3 regions of the Oceanobacillus phoenicis genome follow, and region 3 is predicted to be linked to each of the others. Evidence: riboswitches for the same ligand, from Rfam matches in the RefSeq annotation. Region 3 holds a riboswitch; each other region holds the start of a gene.
The links. Region 3 has a riboswitch for thiamine pyrophosphate ahead of ABC346_RS16175 (lipoate--protein ligase family protein). Riboswitches for the same ligand answer to the same signal wherever they lie in the genome.
Positions count from the first base shown of each region.

Region 1: it holds a riboswitch for thiamine pyrophosphate, as region 3 does, so the genes downstream of both, thiM (hydroxyethylthiazole kinase) here and ABC346_RS16175 (lipoate--protein ligase family protein) in region 3, are expected to answer to the same signal.
Region 2: it holds a riboswitch for thiamine pyrophosphate, as region 3 does, so the genes downstream of both, thiW (energy coupling factor transporter S component ThiW) here and ABC346_RS16175 (lipoate--protein ligase family protein) in region 3, are expected to answer to the same signal.

Region 1 is NZ_JBDFME010000001.1:3,945,054-3,952,198, forward strand. It holds gene tsaD (tRNA (adenosine(37)-N6)-threonylcarbamoyltransferase complex transferase subunit TsaD) at 163-1,173, opposite strand; gene rimI (ribosomal protein S18-alanine N-acetyltransferase) at 1,170-1,619, opposite strand; gene tsaB (tRNA (adenosine(37)-N6)-threonylcarbamoyltransferase complex dimerization subunit type 1 TsaB) at 1,612-2,319, opposite strand; gene tsaE (tRNA (adenosine(37)-N6)-threonylcarbamoyltransferase complex ATPase subunit type 1 TsaE) at 2,330-2,779, opposite strand; gene thiL (thiamine-phosphate kinase) at 2,789-3,748, opposite strand; tRNA gene ABC346_RS19745 (tRNA-Asp) at 3,902-3,978, opposite strand; tRNA gene ABC346_RS19750 (tRNA-Met) at 4,060-4,136, opposite strand; rRNA gene rrf (5S ribosomal RNA) at 4,225-4,340, opposite strand; TPP riboswitch at 4,726-4,828, shown strand; gene thiM (hydroxyethylthiazole kinase) at 4,919-5,698, shown strand; gene ABC346_RS19765 (Lin0512 family protein) at 5,732-6,091, shown strand; gene tenA (thiaminase II) at 6,115-6,792, shown strand.
Region 2 is NZ_JBDFME010000001.1:170,692-177,836, forward strand. It holds gene ABC346_RS00920 (ABC transporter permease) at 1-105, opposite strand, end outside; gene ABC346_RS00925 (ABC transporter ATP-binding protein) at 102-950, opposite strand; gene ABC346_RS00930 (LytTR family transcriptional regulator DNA-binding domain-containing protein) at 1,062-2,102, opposite strand; TPP riboswitch at 2,197-2,312, shown strand; gene thiW (energy coupling factor transporter S component ThiW) at 2,392-2,883, shown strand; partial or broken gene tenA (thiaminase II) at 2,939-3,577, shown strand; gene thiD (bifunctional hydroxymethylpyrimidine kinase/phosphomethylpyrimidine kinase) at 3,574-4,368, shown strand; gene thiM (hydroxyethylthiazole kinase) at 4,397-5,170, shown strand; gene thiE (thiamine phosphate synthase) at 5,177-5,797, shown strand; gene ABC346_RS00960 (hypothetical protein) at 5,939-6,613, shown strand; gene ABC346_RS00965 (BCCT family transporter) at 6,696-7,145, opposite strand, start outside.
Region 3 is NZ_JBDFME010000001.1:3,218,043-3,225,187, forward strand. It holds gene ABC346_RS16140 (HIT family protein) at 13-471, shown strand; gene ABC346_RS16145 (protein phosphatase 2C domain-containing protein) at 464-1,267, shown strand; gene ABC346_RS16150 (kinase) at 1,264-1,872, opposite strand; gene ABC346_RS16155 (DUF4064 domain-containing protein) at 2,009-2,401, opposite strand; gene ABC346_RS16160 (hypothetical protein) at 2,819-2,941, shown strand; gene ABC346_RS16165 (protein kinase family protein) at 2,944-3,561, shown strand; gene lipA (lipoyl synthase) at 3,784-4,728, opposite strand; gene ABC346_RS16175 (lipoate--protein ligase family protein) at 4,721-5,542, opposite strand; TPP riboswitch at 5,630-5,739, opposite strand; gene ABC346_RS16180 (dicarboxylate/amino acid:cation symporter) at 5,851-7,083, opposite strand.

The DNA of each region.
Region 1 (7,145 bases), 730 kb from region 3:
CAACGAAAAGCTCGAAAAATGTCTAAAAACCTCGAATCAGAAAAAGTTATACACATAATCCACAACCTAATGAACAGTTATCCACTTTTTCCATCCACATTTAAAAGATGATGATGTAGCTTATCTACAGGATATATCCACATCCCTGTGAATAACCTGTGACTAACTCAGCATAAGCGAAGGATTTGCATTTAAATCAAGTGTTGAACGATATCCCTTTTCATACATTATCGTACCAGCTGCCGCAATCATTGCTGCATTATCTGTACATAGCTGAATTGGTGGAATATATAAAGGAAAACTTTCATCTGAAAAACGTTTCTCCAGACTTTTTCTTAACCCTGTATTAGCAGCTACTCCACCTGCTACAATAACTTGTTTTACGTTATATTCTTTCGCTGCACGATATGTTTTTTCTGTCAGTACTTCCACAACACTCGCTTGAAAACTAGCTGCAATATCTTCTGCATCCAAAGTCAATCCACGCTGTTTCGCATTGTGTATTTTATTTATCACTGCTGATTTTAAACCGCTAAAACTAAAATCATAACTATCTGCTTCTAGCCAAGCACGCGGAAAATCAATCGACTCTTTACCTTCAGCAGCTAAACGATCAATTTGCGGACCGCCTGGATACGGTAAATCCAGCATACGAGCTACCTTATCATATGCTTCTCCTGCGGCATCATCTCTGGTCTCACCTATTAATTCATAATCATCATGATCTTTCATTAGAACTAATTCTGTATGTCCACCAGAAACAATCAGAGCTAACATTGGAAATTCGAATTCATTCTCTAAACGGTTTGCATAAATATGACCAGCAATATGATGCACCCCTACTAATGGTTTCTTTTTAGCGAAAGCTAATGCTTTCGCTGCATTCACACCTACTAATAAAGCTCCAACTAATCCAGGTCCCTCGGTAACTGCGATTGCATCTATTTCTTCCCAGGTAACATTAGCTTCCGTAATTGCCTGTTCAAGCACAAGTGTAATTTGTTCAACATGGTGTCTTGAAGCAATTTCTGGAACAACTCCGCCAAAGCGTTTATGACTTTCGATTTGTGATGCAACTACATTGGCTAGAATCTCTCTACCACCTTTTACTACAGAGGCCGCAGTCTCATCACAACTAGTCTCTATACCTAATATAATTGTTTCTTTTTTCATTTTAAATTCACCCACATCACGATGGCATCCTCATGATTATCCGTATAATACCTCTTACGAATACCACCAGGAACTAAACCAAATTTTCTATATAAGGACTGCGCGGCTATATTTGATACGCGCACTTCTAGTGAAAGACGCTCTACTCCTTTTGATATGGCAAGCTGCATCACATAACGAAATAACTTTTCACCTAATTTATTTCTTCGGTAACTTGGTAAAATAGCAAAGTTCGTTATTTGAGCATCATCTAGCACCATCCACGAACCAATATAACCAACAATTGTATGTTCTATTTCAACGACATAATAATACGCATGTGCATTTTCGATTATTTCTTGATAGAAAATATCCGTTGTCCAAGGTGTTTGAAAACATGCATTTTCTACAAGTAAAACTTCAGGTACATCAGTAAGTTCCATTGGACGAATGGTTAAATTAGTCATTCAATTGACGTTCCTTTTGGCTTTTTTGCCAATTTGCTTCTGCCTCTGCTAAACGTAAATAGTTTGGAACGAGCTCATGAATGTCTTTCGGTTCTATATTCATTCCTGCAAGCCCTAGGTGCGAAGCTTTTGGAAGCTGATATACAGATTCAGGAATAATTGCTAAATCTCCTAATTCCTCTTTAATTATTTCTTTAAATTGATCCATATCTGGACTTAAGAATACTACATTTTCACCCTGCTTTTTTAACTTATCAAGCATGGCAGTCATAAGTAAATTTTCTTCTTCAATCACTTTTTCAATTTTATTATCGTTAAATTGATATCCACCAGTAAACACCAATCCTCTTCTCGCATCAAAGAAAGGGCATATAATTCCATTAAAGAACTTTCCTTGATATGCTAGTACCTCTAAACTGGAGACACCTACTACTGGTATTTGTAATGCCCATGCCATTGTCTTTGCAGTAGATAAGCCAATTCTTACTCCAGTATATGAGCCAGGCCCTTTTGCTACAACAATCCGATCAAGATCTTCTGGTTGCATAGATACTTGATACATAAGACTTTCTATAGCAGGCATTAAACGAACGGAATGATTCTTTGCGAGATTAGTTGTAAGTTCAGCAATTATCTCTCCATTCTTTAATAATGCCACACCTAATACTTGATTGGAAGTATCGATTGCAAGTATATTCATACATAAACTCCTAACCTTGTAATTCATTTACTACTTGTTCAAAATGGGACCCATACGGATTCAAATAAATTTCACGGATATCTTCATCTTCTGTGTAATGGATGGAAATATCTAAACGATTCTCGGGTAAGTATGGCTCAATAAAGCCTGCCCACTCCACTACAGAGATTCCATTGCTATGAAAATATTCATCAAAACCAATATCTTCGAGTGAATCCTCCAAACGATAGACATCCATATGATATAAAGGCATTTTACCACGATATTCTTTCACTATTGTAAACGTAGGACTCGTAATATAACGCTTCACTTCTAATCCAGAAGCAATTCCTTTCGTAAACGTTGTTTTACCGGCACCTAGCTGACCTTCTAACGTAATGACATCACCAGGATGCAGCAACCTTGCTAGTCTCTCCCCGAAAGTTTTTGTCTCTTCCGGAGAATGAAGCTGTATTTTCATCTAATTCACCTACTTCAAATGTGTATATCCGCTTTTTTTAAGCACTTTACGCACATCATTATCTTCTATATAAACAGGATGTTTGTTTTCTTCTACAACATTACCAATTATCGTTAATTGGGTGTTTGTTTCCTCAGCAGCTTTTTTTACTACATTCCAATCGTGCTTATCTACTGTTCCTAGAAGTTCAAAATCTTCACCACCAGATAATTTCCAATGGTATTGTTGCTCATTCGTAAATTGATAAAAAGAACGTGCAACTGGTATGTCATTTTCGCTTATAACAATAGATACATTAGAAGCTTCTGCAATTTCACTTGCCTCATTAGCAATGCCATCACTAACATCATTTAAAGATACTCTGTCCAGTTTTTCTAAAGCTAGTGCAAAAGCCACTCTCGGTTCGGGTTTTCGATGTCGACTTATATAAAAATCTTGATCAACATAATTATTTTCATTGGACAAGATATGAAACCCTGCTTGAGAGTCCCCTAACGTACCCGTAACAAAAACAATATCTCCTTCTTTTGCATGCCGACGATATCGAGCTTTGTTTGTATTCGTATATCCAATCACAGTAATAGAGATTGTTAATTGTTTACCAGAAACAGTGTCTCCACCAATAATATCCATGTGATACTTCGAAGCTAAATCATCCATACCTAAATATATCTGAGATAGCTCCTCTTCAGTCCAATTCTTTGGTATAACAATAGAAACTAAATAAAAACTAGGTAAAGCTCCCATTGCTGCTAAATCACTTATATTTGCTCCTAATGCACGATAACCGATATGAAATGGTTCCATAGTAGAACGAGAGAAATGTACGTCCTCTACAAAGGTATCTACTGCTGTAACAATATCCATCGAACTTCGAAAGACAGCAGCATCATCTCCAATTCCTTTTACAAGAGAAGACTGCTGATAAAATGTCGGCTTAATCGAATCTATAAAAGAAAACTCATCCATTTAAAATCACCATTCTTTGTATTCACTACCAACTATCATAGCAAAAACAAAAGAAAAAAGAAAAAAATTGGACGACTAAATTATGTCCACAAACTAAAAAAACACAGGTTTTAATTAAAACCATGTGCTCTACAATTTCTAATATAATTTTCATGGCGGTCCGGACGGGACTCGAACCCGCGACCTCCTGCGTGACAGGCAGGCATTCTAACCAACTGAACTACCGGACCAACTTTTTTTACTTATGTATGGTATCCAGTATTTCAATGGTGAATCTGGATCTTAGTAATAGTTATTTACTATAAATAATTTGGTTGCGGGGGCAGGATTTGAACCTGCGACCTTTGGGTTATGAGCCCAACGAGCTACCAGACTGCTCCACCCCGCGATATGCATTATGATATGGGAAAATATGGTCGTACACTTCTATGTGTTATACTAACATATTCTATCCAATCTAAGGATAAATTATCCTTGTCTGGCGGCGTCCTACTCTTGCAGGGGTATAACCCCAACTACCATCGGCGCTGAAAAGCTTAACTTCTGTGTTCGGCATGGGAACAGGTGTGACCTTCTCGCTATCGCTACCAGACAATCCTTAAAAACAAGGACAAGTAATATTATATCCATAGAACTATAAAAAAGCAATACCTTTTTAAAACTTTTTTTATTTCGTCGTTTGTTTTTATAAAAAAATGCTAGTAAACGTTGATATGACAATCTAATATCGCTAAACGAGTTGCTAATTTAAATTAGTCTCAGTTAGAAAATCTACATTTGTGCGTACATTTAAGTGTTATGTTTTTTTAAGTTTCATCATACCGATACCGCCAACTTCCATTACGATCAAACCAGGTCATTGTTATAATCCGAACATTTTAATAAAATAATAAAAACTTAAGTATCGATGAAAATTGACTCATATGAATAATTTTACTTTTAAGAAAAAATGAAATAAGATATAGGTAGAATAAATAAAAATCCACTAGGGGTGCCAATTGGCTGAGATAAGATTCATTTCTTAATCCCTTTGAACCTGAACTGGTTAATACCAGCGTAGGAAAGTGGAGTTGGCGACTATACCTATTCTGTAGCTGTATATATAACCACTCCATTTTGGGGTGGTTTTTTTGTTCTTTATTCTAAATTAATAGGAGAGGAGAATTTTTGGTGGATGCTATTGCTAAGATTAAAGAAAATAAACCGTTTATTTTTAATATTACCAATGAAGTTGCATCTAATTTTTCTGCTAATGGTTTAATCGCTATCGGAGCGTCACCTGCGATGTCTCATACTCCAAGAGAAGCTAAAAAGTATGGAGAAATGGCCGATGCAGTAGTGCTAAACCTGGGGACATTAACGGAAGACCGGGGAGAAGCAATGTTAAAAGCTGGAATGGAAGCAAACAAGAATGGGGTTCCAGTTATTCTTGACCCCATTGCAGTTGGAGGTACAGATTTTCGGACGGAGATCATTGATGACATACTTAAAAAGGTAAAGCTAGCTACAATACGTGCTAATGCTGGGGAAATAGCTGTGTTGGCGGGTAAGTTAGAAAAAACAAAGGGGCCAGATTCCATTATTCAAGAAAACGATCCAGAAATCGCAAAAACAGTCGCTAAAAAATATGATACGGTTGTCATCTCAACTGGGAAAGTTGACGTTGTGACAGATGGTAGGCGAACTGCGTTATGTAAAAACGGGCATGAAATGCTACAAAACATTACGGCTAGTGGCTGTTTACTTTCATCTTTTGTTGGACCTTTTATAAGTGTAGTTGATGACTTTTATCAAGCAGGTATATATGCTGTGACAAGTTATGGTATTGCAGCTGAATTAGCAATGGAAAAAGCATCTGGGCCTGGAACATTTATTCCGGCATTACTCGATGAATTATACTTTCTATCCGATGAAAAAGTAGGAAAATACAAACAAGTTCACGAACTATAAGGATTTGTAACAATATGGAAGGAGGAAAAGCAATTGGAAAATCTTCTCTTTATCGAGACAAGAACAGGCGTAGATGTACATGGACAGAACGTGAATATTGCATCAGAAAGAGCTGTGATGAATGCAATCCATACCAATTCTATGCCAGGAATGAAGAAAATTCTACCAGATGGTGACTTAGATAAGATGAAGGTACATGTAAAACTGGGCATCCCATTGGATCTGGAAAAATTGGATCACGACAAAATAAAACAATTAATTCCTTATGGTACAGTCACTGTTGAGATCTTACCTGGAGGCCTGGCAACTACTAGTGGGATTTTTCTGGAAGATCAGCAGGATAAAAATGATTTAATGTATATTGTTAATGCTGTTGTAGAAGTAGGCTATTAAACAAAAATTAAGGAGGATTCTCTATGCGTTTTTCAGAGTCATTGCGAGAGGCAACGAAAGAGAGCTGGGAGTTAAGTTTAAATCATCCATTTGTACAGGGGATTGTAAGTGGTGATTTGCCATTTGAAACATTCAAAAATTATATTCTGCAGGATATCTATTATTTGAAGCATTACGGCAAGGTGCATGCTTTTGCGGCTGCCCATTCAGATGACTTTCATGTTGCTGCTAAATTGGCTGAAAAAGCAAAGAAGACAGCTGAAGCAGAACTTACGGTGCATAAGGAGCACGCAGAAATTTTACAAATTACAGAAGCTGAAATCGAGAATTTCAAACCAGCACCAACTGCCTACGCATATACATCACATTTATACCGCGCGTCGTTGTCCGGAAGTTTAGCTCAAATTGTAGCTGCAATGCTACCATGTTATTGGTTGTATGCAGATATTGGTTTGACCTACAACGATGCGAAGCCAAAGGAGAAAATTTACCAGAACTGGTTGAACACCTATGGGAGTGACTGGTTCCAAGAATCCACACAAGAAATGATTGATCTGCTCGATACATTAGCTGAACAAGCAGGAGAAGCAGAGAAGGAAAAAATCAAAGCACAATTTATTATCGCGAAAGAATATGAGCTTGCATTCTGGGAAATGTCCTATACGTTTGAAATATGGCTTTCGGAAAAGCAACAAATCTAGCAGACTTTTAAATATACTAATTGTAATAAATTGTAATAATAAGTGAACTACTTATAAATTGTGGTTAATATAATCAACCCATAACAGCTTCGTGTAAAATGTAAGTTACCAGACAAACAATTCATTGGAAGGCTGATATCTTACGTTTATGATCTAAGTGCATCCTCTTATTGCTTTATTTAGTGGTGTAAATAAAGCAATAAGGAGGTAGCTTGTTTTTTATTGATTACATTTTCCCCTTACCCCAACAATTATTTTAGAGCCAGTTTAGTTGACTAACAAAGAGTCCATGCCTCCCATAATTTGCTTTATAAAGCACGTTTTTCAGACCGAAAAAAATAGGTAAAGACACT
Region 2 (7,145 bases), 3.0 Mb from region 3:
AAATACAAGTGGTAAGATAATCGTTGAAGAGACATACATATTACGATATAAGTCCTTTAAATCCTTTTGAAAAATTGCCATAAAACGTTTTACAGAAAAAGTCATACTAGTTCCCTCCCGGTTACTTCTACAAAAATATCTCCTAATGTCGGCTCTTTTGTACGAATAGTTTCCACACGATCTTCTGATATATATCGTTGAATGTCAGAGGCGATAGAAGGTTCTAATGGTAATTCCAATTCTCTACCATCCCTTAACTCTAGTAACACCTTCTCTTCACGATATTGCTTCTTTAAATTTTTGGGACTATCTAATAACTGTACAGATCCTTTATTCAAAAACGCTACACGATGACATAAATGATCCGCTTCTTCCATATCATGTGTTGTTAAAAATACCGTCGTACCTTGTTTATTCAATTCCTTTAATCCTTCATGAATATGCTTAGAGTTCACTGGATCTAATGCTGAGGTTGGCTCATCCAAGAATAATATTTCAGGTTTATGGAGTAATGCTCTTGCTAAAAGTACGCGTTGTGTCATACCTTTTGATAATTTCGCTACTTGTTGCTTTGTTTCTTTTTCTAAACGCACCATTTCTAATACTTCATGAATGCGGTTCTCTTTTACATCATATAACTGAGCATATGTTTTTAAATTATCATAGATAGTGAGACGGTTATATAGACCGCTATTATCTGTAACAACTCCAAATCGTTTACGTTGAGCTGGTGATTTTAATTGTTGAACTGGTACTCCAAATACTTTTGCTATTCCAGAAGTATGAGTTAATTGTCCAGTTAATATTTTTATTGTTGTTGTTTTTCCTGAACCACTTGGACCTAAAAAACCAAATGTTTCCCCTTTTTCGACTTGAAAATTTACATCGTTAAGTGCTTGCTTATTTTGATAAATTTTTTCTAAATGACTTACTTCAATGACTGAAGTCATATTATTCCCTCCTGAAAATCCAATTTTCATTTGCATCTTCAGAATACTGTTATATCAAGGTATTCGCACTAGATTTCCGATGAATGGAGTAAATAATCGGTTAAATGGAGTTTAATCGACTCCTAAAATTTGCTTTAATTCAACCATTTTTGTTTTTGATAAAGGTACTTGTGTTTTTTCTTTATCCTGTAACACAAGACTGTAACTATTTCTTGTCCACGTGATCACTTCTCGTACTTTTTGCAAATTTACAATATAAGATCGATGACATCGAAAGAAACCCTGATGTTCTAATTTCTCTTCTAATTGACGAAGTGTAAATGCTGTTCGGAACGATGACCCCTTCATATGTACTACAGCTTGACCTTCTTCGCTTTCAATGTAGTCAATCTCTGGAGGATCAAGAAGTACTATTTTGTCATTTACTTTAGATGGTATTTTATTTAGCTGGAAAGAAAAATCTTGTTTATCTAATCCTTCATCAGAAACATCGTCTATTTCTTGTTTCTCTTCATTTTCTGCCGTTTTTATTTCAACCGTTTGTAACCCCTCTTCATTAAGTCGATATACACTCTCTGCTAATGTAATTGCGCTTTCCATATTAGAAGTCAATATTAATACACCTTTATTATTCTTTTGCAGGTATTTTAAAACATGAACCAATACTCGTTTGGTCTCAAGGTCAACATTTAAATCTGGCTCTTCAAATAGAATAGCACTTGCATCTTGTATAATTATTTTCCCATACTGAACTCGTCTTTGTTCAGACTCTGTTAATTTATTTATGCGTTTATCCTTCACCTCATACAACTGTAATTTTTCAATCAAATCTTGATGATTGACATTCGTTTGATATAATTTTTCCATAAATCGAAAATATTCTTTTATATTCATCCGTTCGTAAAGGCCGTTATTCAATAATTGAAGTCCTAACGCTTGAAAATACTCCACTTTATCTTTTAATGAAATTCCATTTAATTCGATACTACCGTTATTGATTTTTTTATCTCCAACGATCATTTTGATTAACATCTGTCTAACATTTAAAGAGGAGTGAATAGCAACAACTTCTCCTTTTTGAATCGTTAGATTAAACGTCGAAAACAATATGTGGTCTCCATGTCGATATTCTATTTCTTTCAATTGAAGCATCTATCTAATCCCCTTTGAATACTAATTTTATCTACACTAGATGACAGAATTTATTTATTTTGTTACAGTTAATATGAAGTAAATAAATACGAAAAGCAACTACTAGGGGTGCCCAATAAGATGTGTGGGCTGAGAGGAAAGCACCTACTTTCCGACTCTTATGGACCTGATCTGGTTAATACCAGCGTAGGGAAGTAGTCAATAATTTTGATGATTACATTCTCAGTATACCAAAACCAGGTCCTTTAGTTGGGCTTGGTTTTTTTGTGTTTTGGAAAGGAGAGATAAAGTGAGAAACACCCGCGTCTTAACATTGATGGCTGTCCTTGTTGCCATCGGTACAATTGGTTCGCAGTTATTATGGTTCCCTGCTGGTGTCGCCCGTGCATATCCAGTACAACATGCAGTAAACGTTATCGCAGCAGTGTTACTTGGTCCAGGACCTGCTGTTGGGGTTGCTTTAATGATTGGTTTACTTCGGAATCTTTTAGGTCTAGGAACATTATTAGCTTTCCCAGGAGGAATGATTGGCGCTTTATTTGCTGGGATACTCTACCGAAAGTGGCGCTATCGTAGCTTAGCGGTTACCGGAGAAGTTCTTGGTACAGGAATTATTGGTTCTTTACTCGCAGTTCCCTTTGCGAATTTACTTATGGGATCAAGTGTAGGTGCAATCGCCTTTCTTCCGGCATTTTTTGTTAGCAGTGTTTCTGGAGCTTGTATAGGTTGGTTTATTCTATCTCGGGTTCATAAAACAAACTTCATGCAAATCCATACGTAGGAGGAATAGAATGAAATTTACTGAGGAGCTAAGACAAGAAAATGATGATGTATTTATGTTAATTAAGCAGCACCCGTTTGTAGATGGGATAGGAAAGGGAATACTACCATTACAGGCAGTTAGAAATTATATCCAAGCCGATTACGCTTATTTAAATGGATTTATGAAAACCATTGGCATGGCTATCGCCAATGCTGATGATCGTGATGATATTGCCTATTTCAATGAACTCATACAGTTCTCATTGCATGATGAAATTCAAGCACATCTTTGTTTCTGTAATTATATAGATGAGAATTATGAAGATTTACAAGGACATCCTTTACCACCTACAGGAGACCATTATGTAAAACACATGATGTATCATGCACAAACAGGATCTACTGGAGAAGCACTTAGCGCTCTATTGCCATGTCCTTGGACATATTATGAGATTGGCAAACATTTAAAAGATATGTATTGACCAACAGATGATCACTCGTTTCAAATATGGATTCAATGTTATGCAGATACGAAACAAGATATAGAGGAAATGTGTTCCCGGCTTGATCAACACGCTTTACATGCTTCTGAAAAAGAAAAGGCGAATATGAAAATTGCTTTCCGAAAGAGTTGTCAATTAGAATACTTATTTTGGGAAATGGCTATGTCCACTGAGAAGTGGCCGACACTGAAGGAGGATATAAAAAAATGAATAATGTATCATGTACATTAACGATTGCTGGCACTGACCCTAGTGGCGGAGCTGGAATACAAGCAGATTTAAAAACATTTCAAGAACTACAAACGTATGGCATGTCAGTGATTACTTCCGTAGTTGCTCAAAATACTACTGGTGTAACTTCTGTCCATCATATGCCTATTAATATGATTAAAGATCAACTTGAAGTCATTATGAGCGATATGCCGATTCATGCTCTTAAAACGGGCATGATTGCCAATAAACAAATGATGGAGGTAATCTCTAAAAAGATAGAGAAAATAGATGCTCCTTATGTTATGGACCCAGTTATGGTTGCAACAAGTGGTGACTCACTCATTGATAAAGAAGCTCGTTCATTTCTACGAGAATGTCTGCTCCCACAAACAACACTAGTGACTCCTAATATTCCAGAAGCAGAATTTATTACTGGTCTTTCGATTAAAACAACCGAAGATATGAAGGAAGCTGCAAAGTATATCGTCGATCATTTTAATGCGGATGCCGCACTTATAAAAGGAGGCCACATGGAAGGAGAAGCAGTAGACTTTCTATATGACGGATCTGCGATTCATACATTTTCAGCTAAACGAATCAATACAAGAAACACTCATGGTACGGGGTGCACCTATTCTGCTGCTATTACTAGTTATCTCGCTAAAGGATACCCTGTTGTAAAAGCAGTTCAGGAATCAAAGGAATTCGTTACTGCTGCAATATCCAAATCGTTTGAACTTGGTGCCGGGAATGGACCGACAAATCATTGGGCAATTCGGGAAAGATAAATAAGAAACTAAGGAGAGGGAGATAAATATGCAAGTCGATATTATTAAACAAGTTCGTGATACTAAACCACTCGTGCATCACTTAACCAATCAAGTAGTAATGAACTTCTCAGCAAATGGGTTACTTTCATTCGGCGGTTCACCAATTATGGCAAAAGCGATAGAAGAAGTAGAACAAATTGCAGCAATCTCAAATGCCATTTTAATTAATATCGGTACATTAACTTCCACTGAATTGGAATCGATGATAGCTGCTGGAAAAACAGCAAATAAACATAACATTCCTGTATTAATAGATCCTGTAGGTGTTGCTGCCACTTCTTTTAGACGCAAAGCTATTGATAAAATCTTAGAGGAAGTTCGACCGACTGTTATAAAGGGAAATGGTGGAGAATTAGCAAGTCTAGTGGATATCAAACTCGAAGCAAAAGGAGTTGACTCTATTGGTAAGGGTAATTTAGATGAAATTGCGCAAAGAGTAAGTGAAAAATATAACACTGCTGTTATTGTCACCGGAGAAACTGATGTTATTTATGTGGATAATCATTTGATTCATAATGGTACAGGACATCATTACCTAACATCCATAACAGGCTCTGGTTGTTTATTAGGTTCCATAATTGCAGCATGTCTAACTACAAAAGCATCATTGAAAGACCAATTAATTACAGCTGTTTCATTCTATGGACTTTCAGCTTCTTATGCAGCTGATCAAGAAAATGTTCATGGCCCAGGCAGTTTTTTACCTGTATTCATTGATTCTCTTTCAAAACTACCACAAGACCTAACGAAAGGAGCCTAATTCCTTATGAAATTCGAAAAACAAATGCTTCGGAAATATTTTATTATGGGAAGTCAAAACTGCCATAGAGACCCACGAGAGATTTTACAAGAGGCAGCAGCTTCAGGAATCACTGCTTTTCAATTCAGAGAAAAAGGTAAGAATTCTTTAACAGGAACTGCAAAAGTTGAGCTTGCAAAAGATTTAAAGAGTATTTGCTATGATTTTCAGATCCCTTTTATTATTAATGACGATGTAGATTTAGCAAAACAATTGGATGCAGATGGTATTCATGTCGGTCAAAATGATCAATCTGTGAAGGTTGTGCGGGAACAATTCCCAAATAAGATAATCGGATTGTCCATATCAACGAATAAAGAATTGAATCATAGCCCATTAGAAATGGTCGATTATATTGGAGCTGGACCAATATTTGATACAAATACAAAAGAGGATGCTAAAAAAGCGGTTGGACTTGAATGGATTCAACATTTAAAAAAACAACACCCTTCTCTACCATTAGTCGCAATTGGAGGAATTAATACTACAAATGCACAAGAAGTGATTCAAGCTGGAGCTGATGGTGTATCTTTTATTACCGCAATCACAGAAACAAATCATATTTTACAAGCAGTACAACAATTATAATTTGAAACTTCATGTAGTTGGTTTTTCCCTTTCTTCATTTATTTTCTCATGGATAAGCCCAATATTATAATTATGTATCCCAAATTGTGCTTTTATCCCATATGCTAATGTGATGAAACTTAGCATATGAGGAGGAAAATAATGGATTACTATAATAATCATCCATATCATCAGCAACATCAACAAGATCAGAGACAAAATAACAACTTACCTGGTGATATGTTAAATCAGTATTTTGATCAACAGCGCGATGACTATAATCAACAGCAATTCACTGAAGCACCTTATGAAAGTTCAGAAAGATATCATGAAGTTGGTGAGTCAGATATGAATAATCCATATGGATATTTCAATGAGGATCCTAACGCACCTGATCGAACATTCCCTGGTGGTCCGGGTGGTGGATTCCCTGGCGGATTCCCTGGTGGTGGACCTGGTGGCGGTTTCCCTGGTGGTGGCCCCGGAGGTGGTTTCCCTGGTGGATTTCCTGGAGGATTTCCTGGAGGAATTTTTGATGGTTTCCCTGGTGGTGGATTCCCTGGCGGCGGTGGCCAAGATGGGCAACAAGCACCAACTTCAGCTCCACCAAATTTCACACCAGAAAAACCGGCCTTCCAAACTTTTGCAGTAGATCCTGGGGGAATTAGACGTTGTCTTTTCCGCTTCACTTTCATTTGGCCAGAAAGAGGAAGAGGTTTTTGGTATTTCCCTACTTTTGTAGGAAGAAATTCAATTGCAGGTTTCCGCTGGACTGGATTCCGTTGGGTATATTTTGGAATAGATTTAGATCGAATTGAATCATTTCAATGTTACTAACAACTGAGTATTTCTTTAAGAAAAAATTCGATTATAGCAAAAAAGGCGGCCTTTGTGAGACCGTCTTTTTTATATTTATTTTTTAATCTTTATCCACTTTTTTATTCATTTCACGTTGCCATATTAACCCTTGTTCTATTGCCATTTTTTTGGCAATTCTTGGCGCATTCCATAAAGGCGGTAATAACAAGAAGGATACAGGTACCGCCGTAATAACTATTGAATTTTGTATCGATGTAATACTGTCTTCACCTATCGTCAAAATTACAGCTGTTGTAGCACCGAAAATGATTGCCCAGAACACACGTAACCAACGTTTCGGATTATCATGACCAGATAAAGTTGCGGCTACGGTGTATGACATTGTATCCGTAGTAGTAGCTACAAATATAATTGATACCAATAGAAATCCTACTCCAAATATGACTCCCATAGGTAATTGATCCGTTATTGCCATAACAGCCGCAGGCATTCCACCTTCTGTTAAAGCATTGGAAACAGAACCTGAATTTTCATTTTCAAAGAATATTCC
Region 3 (7,145 bases):
GGAGAATAGGTTATGAAAGAAAAAGATTGCTTTATTTGCCAAAAACACAAAGGCGATATTTCTGCATCTCAATTTAAAATATATGAAAATAATGATGTTTATGTGGGACATATCGATAACAATAATCAGCAAAGTTACCTAGGATATATAATGATAGATTTGAAAAGGCATATTCCAACTTTAGGAGATATGAGTGTAGAAGAATCAAAAGCTTTTGGATTAATAATTGCTTCTGTTAGCAAAGCTTTAATGGAGTGCGAGAAAGCAGAACATGTTTATGCAATTGTTTCTGGTGATAATGTTCCTCATTTACACATGCATATTATTCCTCGTTATCTTAATACACCAAAGAAATTTTGGGGACCTAGTGGCGTACAAGATTGGCCAGAGGCTCCAAGAGGTAATACAAAAGAAATACTGGAAATCTGTAACCGTTTAAAATTGTATTTGGAGAATTCTACTTATGAATAATTGTATTAGTTGGGTTGGTAGTGATCAAACTTTTATAGATGAACCAAGCGTAGTTCAATATAAACATATAAACTTAGGTAGGCTTGGAGGAAATTCTAAAACCGGGCAAAATAAAAATGAAGATGGTTGTTTAATATGGTGGAGCCCTGAACAAAGCTGGGAATTTATCATACTCCTGGATGCACATAACAGTGATGACAGTGCTAAACTTATTATTCATTATTTAATGGAAGCAAGATCCGATTTTTTAACGATTTTGGAATTACCGGTTCAGCAAAGTTTTCAATTAGTAGAAGAAATAATACTCCATATCTTTCGTTCGAAAAAGTTCCAAGCTGACTGTAAAAACATTAAGGGTGAATCATCTTGTTTAATCGTCTTGAGAAAGGAAAAATACATTTGGTGGTTTTCAGTAGGAGATTGTCTACTATACTACTTCCATCCTGATTTAATTCAATTAGGACAATATCAATTGAATCAAAGACAATTTTTCGAATGGATTGGACAAATCAACACATTTGATCAAGAAGTCCCTTGTTATAGCACTGGAGTTCGAGAACTAAGAAAAGGAGAAAACCATTTCTTTCTCTGTACAGATGGTTTAATAGAATGTCCTCAAGCGCCCTTTACACACCCAGAGAGAATTTTTAATTTATTTTCAGAATCTACACAACAGGATACAGAAATAATTTTTTCAATGTTAGAAACTTTACAATCTAATGAGGTCAAGGATAGTACGACCATCATTTCTTGGAAAGTATTAAATTCCAAAAATGCATCGATGCCGAGTAATTAATGTAAATCTAATACCTTGTTAGCAGTTGATTTCGGTTGTTGAAGATTCATATAGTAATCCTCTGCTAACCAGTACCTTCTTTTATATTTTGCCATTCTGTCTGCATAGGAACCGATGTATGTGTCACGATTTAACGCTCTCTGATATCTAGTATTTCTTGGACAGTCTAAGAAAATCGTATAATCATAATACGCTTTCCACTCTTCCCGCAATAGGAAAACTCCTTCAATGATAACGATACAATTTCTTGGTAATAAAATTTGTTGTTTATCAATACTATCTTTCTCGCGATTATTATATGGAAGCGTTAATGAAGTTCGATTTTGGTGCAATTCTTCAAATAGACATTTTTTAATACATTGCACGTCCCATTGTAACTGATAATATTCATACCATTCCTCGTAACCAGTATCATAGCGATTTTTACTTGTTACAATATATTCATCAATATGAATAACAATGTATTTTGGGTTGTTTTGCTTCAGTTTCTGAACAATTGTCGTCTTTCCAGTACCACTTAAACCATCAATTCCTACTATAAATGGTCTTTCTACGTTTTGCGTTTTATATTGCTCTTGTATAAGTGTATGTATAATATTATCCATAGGAGTACCTCAATCTAATAAGTTTAGTTGTTCGTGTTCTTTGAAGAATCTGCTACTTCATAAGTAGACAGAAAACAATGACTACATAAATCAGTACAACTTAATAATGCAATAGGTATTAACATCCTCAACTATTTTATACAGTAATTTGATCTTTCGGTTTTCTAACAAAACACATTATACCTGCAATGATGTATAATAACGTATGAATACCCAACCCTGTAAAAACAAACATTCCTGTTATACAGCTAGCTGAAATAAATAATATACCAGCTAATTTACTATTTACTTTCAATTTTAGAACACCTATTAATCCTAATACAAAACTAAGTAAATACATCACTGCCGGGAGCCATAATAGATGAAGAAAAATAGAAAAGATCATAGGTAATTCTCCTTGAGGAACAACAGATGTGCCCTCTCTTAGATTTACATTAATTATAAGTGCAAATACACCTAGGAAAATTACAAATCCTGCATCGACACAAACTGCAATGGTACTCAATATCTTTTCAACAGAACGGTTCACTCACTTCTCTCCTTTCATTCATCCATCCGTATATTTTGTTAACTCTATTTCTCGTAACCGTAGCACACAGGAAATCAACATTTTCGAGTTAAATTTAGTCATATGAATACTTTCTTGTGAATAGTATAATTTATCCTAACGCAAACTGCCAAATATTCTAAGAATGAGATTCAAGTTTTATATTATATGATGCTAAATACTTGCTTATAAAAGAACAAGCCTATATAATAAATTCAAATATCATTGAAATTAATCCCAAAGGGGAGTAGCATAATAGCAGCTGTCGTCATTACAGGAGAAATCCTCGGCACTGCTGGCAACGTTTTATAACGTCGCTTGCGAGACCTTTGCTCAATTTAGTGGGCAAAGGTCTCTTTTTATGGACTTATTGCCACACTTTTAAAAGGAGGTAATTCTATGTCTAAACTTACAAAATTATTAAAGTCAAAAGTGGTAAAAGAAGGTATGAAACAAGCTCAAAAACATGCCCTACCATTAATTAAAAAGGAACTAGCCAAAAGGAAAGGTAAGTTTAAATAATAATGAAACCATCTCGATACAACTTCTATGTCTCTAGCGTTTCATTTTTAAATAAAAATAATCACGTAAAAGTGCTGAAACACCACCCTGACTTACAAGTTTATGGAATGGGAAGAAGTGCTGTTGTATTTAAAGTGATCGGAGAACATAGAGTCATTAAAATATTTTATCCACCTTTTGAAGAAACAGCTATTCAAGAGAAAAATAACTATGAAAAACTAAAAGGTAGTAATTATTATCCAACCATTTATGAATCTGGGCCAAACTATTTGGTAATGGATTTGATTGAAGGAAAAACTTTTTTTGAATGTTTGGCGGAAGGAATTTTATTAAAATCAGACTACGTACACCAAGTTGACAATGGATTACAATACGCAAGGGATGTTGGTTTAAATCCATCCGATATTCATTTACACAATTTGATTGTCACAAAAGAAGGATCGATTAAAATTATTGATGTCGCACGTTTTTCTCAAGAAAAACAATGTACTCAATGGCAGGATTTAAAAAACGGATATGAAAAATACTACCATCGAACTTATTTTCCTACTAAAATTCCAAAATGGATAATGAATAGTGTTTCCAAAATATACCGACTTCGTAATAAGTTGTCTATCTAATAAGAAGTTAACACAAAAGGGTTACTCGAAATTCAAATGATTTAGTTTAAATCAGGAATATACTCATTTATCTCACTGGAGGCTGGTCTAGATTCCTATTGCTCATACATCGGGAATCAACTAAACCTTCCACTCACATGATGTATATTTCTGCCGATTATTCCATTATCATACGTCTTTCGAGCAACCCGTTTTATTTTGTCTATGCCTTACTTATAGTACTTAGAAATTAAAATCCAATTGACTATTTTCTTGCTTCTCTACACCTTTCATGTACTTAATTCTTCGTTGAGCTGCTGCATTAGACACTTGTTCATCCGCATGGTATGAGGAACGAACTAATGGACCAGATTCACAATGGGAGAAGCCTTTTTCTAAGGCAATGTTTTTCAATTCTTCAAATTCATCTGGATGATAATAACGCACTACCTCTAAATGCTTTTTCGTTGGCTGTAAATATTGGCCAAGTGTAACAATATCCACATTATGTTCTAATAAATCATCCATTGCTTGAATAATCTCTTCTTTTTCTTCTCCTAAGCCAACCATTATACTTGATTTTGTCGGTGTATTTGGAGCTATCTCTTTTACACGTCGAAGTAACTCTAATGAACGATCATATGTGGCTCTAGCTCGTACCCGTTTTGTAAGTCTTCGCACGGTCTCAATATTATGATTAAAAATATCTGGTCCACTATCCATTAATGTATGGAGACTCTCATAATCTCCTTTCATATCCGAAGGCAATATTTCAATAGTACAACCAGGATTCTTTCTCCGTATAGCTCGGACAGTTTCCGCAAATACTGCTGCACCGCCATCATTCAAATCATCTCGAGCTACTGCTGTTACTACCACATGTTTTAAACCCATTACGGTGACTGAGTCAGCCACTCGTTCTGGTTCTCCCCAATCCAGTTCATTTGGTAACCCTGTTTTTACTGCACAGAATCTGCATCCTCTTGTACACGTATCTCCTAAGATCATAAATGTAGCTGTTTTCCGTTCACTCCAGCATTCATGTAAATTTGGACAGCGCGCCTCCTCACAAACCGTATTTAACCGATTTTCACGCATTAATTTTTTTAAATTTCGATACGATTTATTCGTATTAATTCTTGTTTTTAACCAATCTGGCTTACGTACATGAGTTTGTTGATTAGACATGTGAAACAGCTCCTTTTATATTATTCTCTGAATAATTTGCTTCGGCAATCTGATATACTTCCTTCCACTGTTCATCTGTCAACGTTATTGGCTCTAATTCGATATTTAAAATTTCTGAAAAACCTTGTTGAAAAGCATTACGCACCACTTCATAGGATTGCTTCTCTCCTAACTCCGTATTAATAGTGGTCGCTTTTTTATAAAACCCTTGTTTTTTTCTTTTTTTCAATTGTTCTGTAGAAAATTGAAATAAATCAAACAGCATTTCCACATTCATAGAGATAGGGATTGATCCATGTTGAAGAAGTATGCCTCTTTTCCTTATTTGTGCATTACCAGAAATCTTCTTGCCATTTGCAACTAATTCATAAAATGCAGGCTGCTCAAAACAAATCGTGCTACGTTCTTTAGAAATTTGTTCAGAGGCATAATCTACTTGAATCCCAAGCAATTGATAGGCTCTTAATATACCTTTTGATAAATCGTAATATGCTTGACGAATAGATGATGCAACTCTCTCATGCTCTTCTGAAATGACAATACTGTATGTCAATTCATCCTCATGCAATACAGCACTTCCTCCTGTCATTCTTCTCACCAATTGACAATGATGCTTTTTCATACCTTGAAAATCAATTTTCCCATCTACTTTCTGAAAATATCCTATAGAGAGTGTCGGTTTATTCCATCGATAAAATCGCAATGCTGGTGGAATTTCACCTTTTCGATGCCAATGCAACAAAGCTTCATCTAGCGCCATATTAATTGCTGCATCTTGAGGAGTGTTTTCTAAAAACGCCCATTTTTCACGCAAAGACTTTTCCTCCTTAGCGAACTTTTTCACTTTTACGCAAACAAAAAAGACCACATTCATCATGAGAGAATGCAGTCAACATACTTATACCTATTGACCACACTTCCTCACGCAGGCATTATCCTGTTCGAGTACAAAGGGTCTAAACAATCCGAAGTTCATCTCAGCTATTTACTATAGCTCCCCTAGTGTGAAAAAATTCTATTTAAATGTCAATTTCATTTACTAACAAACCAAGCTTACCAATAATGGAATATAATGTAAAGACACTTTTTTACTTCGTTGATATAGGAAGTGCCCTTAAAAGCCTAGGCTAGATTTTCACTCTTCTCCATCCAATCTTTCCCTTCAATTTGTCTGGTTACTAGCATGCTTGAAACGGTATCACCAGTAACGTTAACCATTGTTGCAGGTGGATCAACAACTACTCCAATGGCGGTTATGATTGGTAATGCCTCCATTGGTAAACCATAAAGTGTAATTATCATCATTTCTCCCATAAATCCACCGCCAGGAATTCCGCTCATTACAATCCCAGACAATAAGCAGATTCCAATAGCAGTTAGGAAAGTATCAAATCCGGAAAAATCCAAATTGAATACCCCAAAAACAAATGCAATTTTAAGCATTGCAGATAAGCACGATCCGTCCATATGAATCGTTGCCCCTAAAGGAAGCACCGTTTCGCGGACATCTTTTGGAACGCCAATACGTTTAGCCGCTTGTAAGTTTACAGGTAGAGCAGCGATACTACTTCCAGTACCTAGTGAAGTTGCTGCTGGAGCTAGGATATTTTTCCAAAAACGAGTAACTCCCTTCTTACCACCAGCAAGAAATGCATATAAGGTGAACCCAATTGCAAAATATAATACAGAAACTGGGTAATAAATGATGATTGCTTTCGCATAATCTCCAATTAATTCCGCTCCAAATTCACCAACAAGTGCTGCAAAGTACGCCCCTAGACCAATCGGGGCATAGTACATCACAAGTTTTATGATTTTCATAAACACCTCAGATGCACTAGTTAGAAATGTAGCAAATGGTCTACCTTTTTCCCCAGTTAAACCAGTCGCCACCCCAATTAATACAGAAAAAACAATTAGTGCTAACATATTGTCACGAGAAAACAAATCAACAAAATCTGGTACTGTAAACGTATTAACCAATTGTTCAGACAAGCTTTGTTCTTCCACATTTTCCGGTGTGTCTAAAGAAATATTCACACCAGAACCCGGTTCAAAAATAACAGTAGCAACTAACATAAATATAGATGCAATAATTCCTGTCACGACAAATACTGTAATCATTGAGCCCATAATCTTGCCAAGACGTTTCATGCTATTCATACCAGCAATCGCCGATGATATGGTAAAGAAAACTAAAGGAATAACAATCATAAATAACAAATTAATAAATAAATCCCCAAGTGGTTTAATAATCGTTGCTTCTTCACCAAATACAATCCCTATAATACTTCCAATAATGATCGATGTCAGTAAAATAATAGGAAATCGATATGCTTTGAATTTTTCTTTCATGTATCTCACCTTCATTATGTAATTTCATTAACTTAGTATATTCTACTCCTTTTTGTATTGAA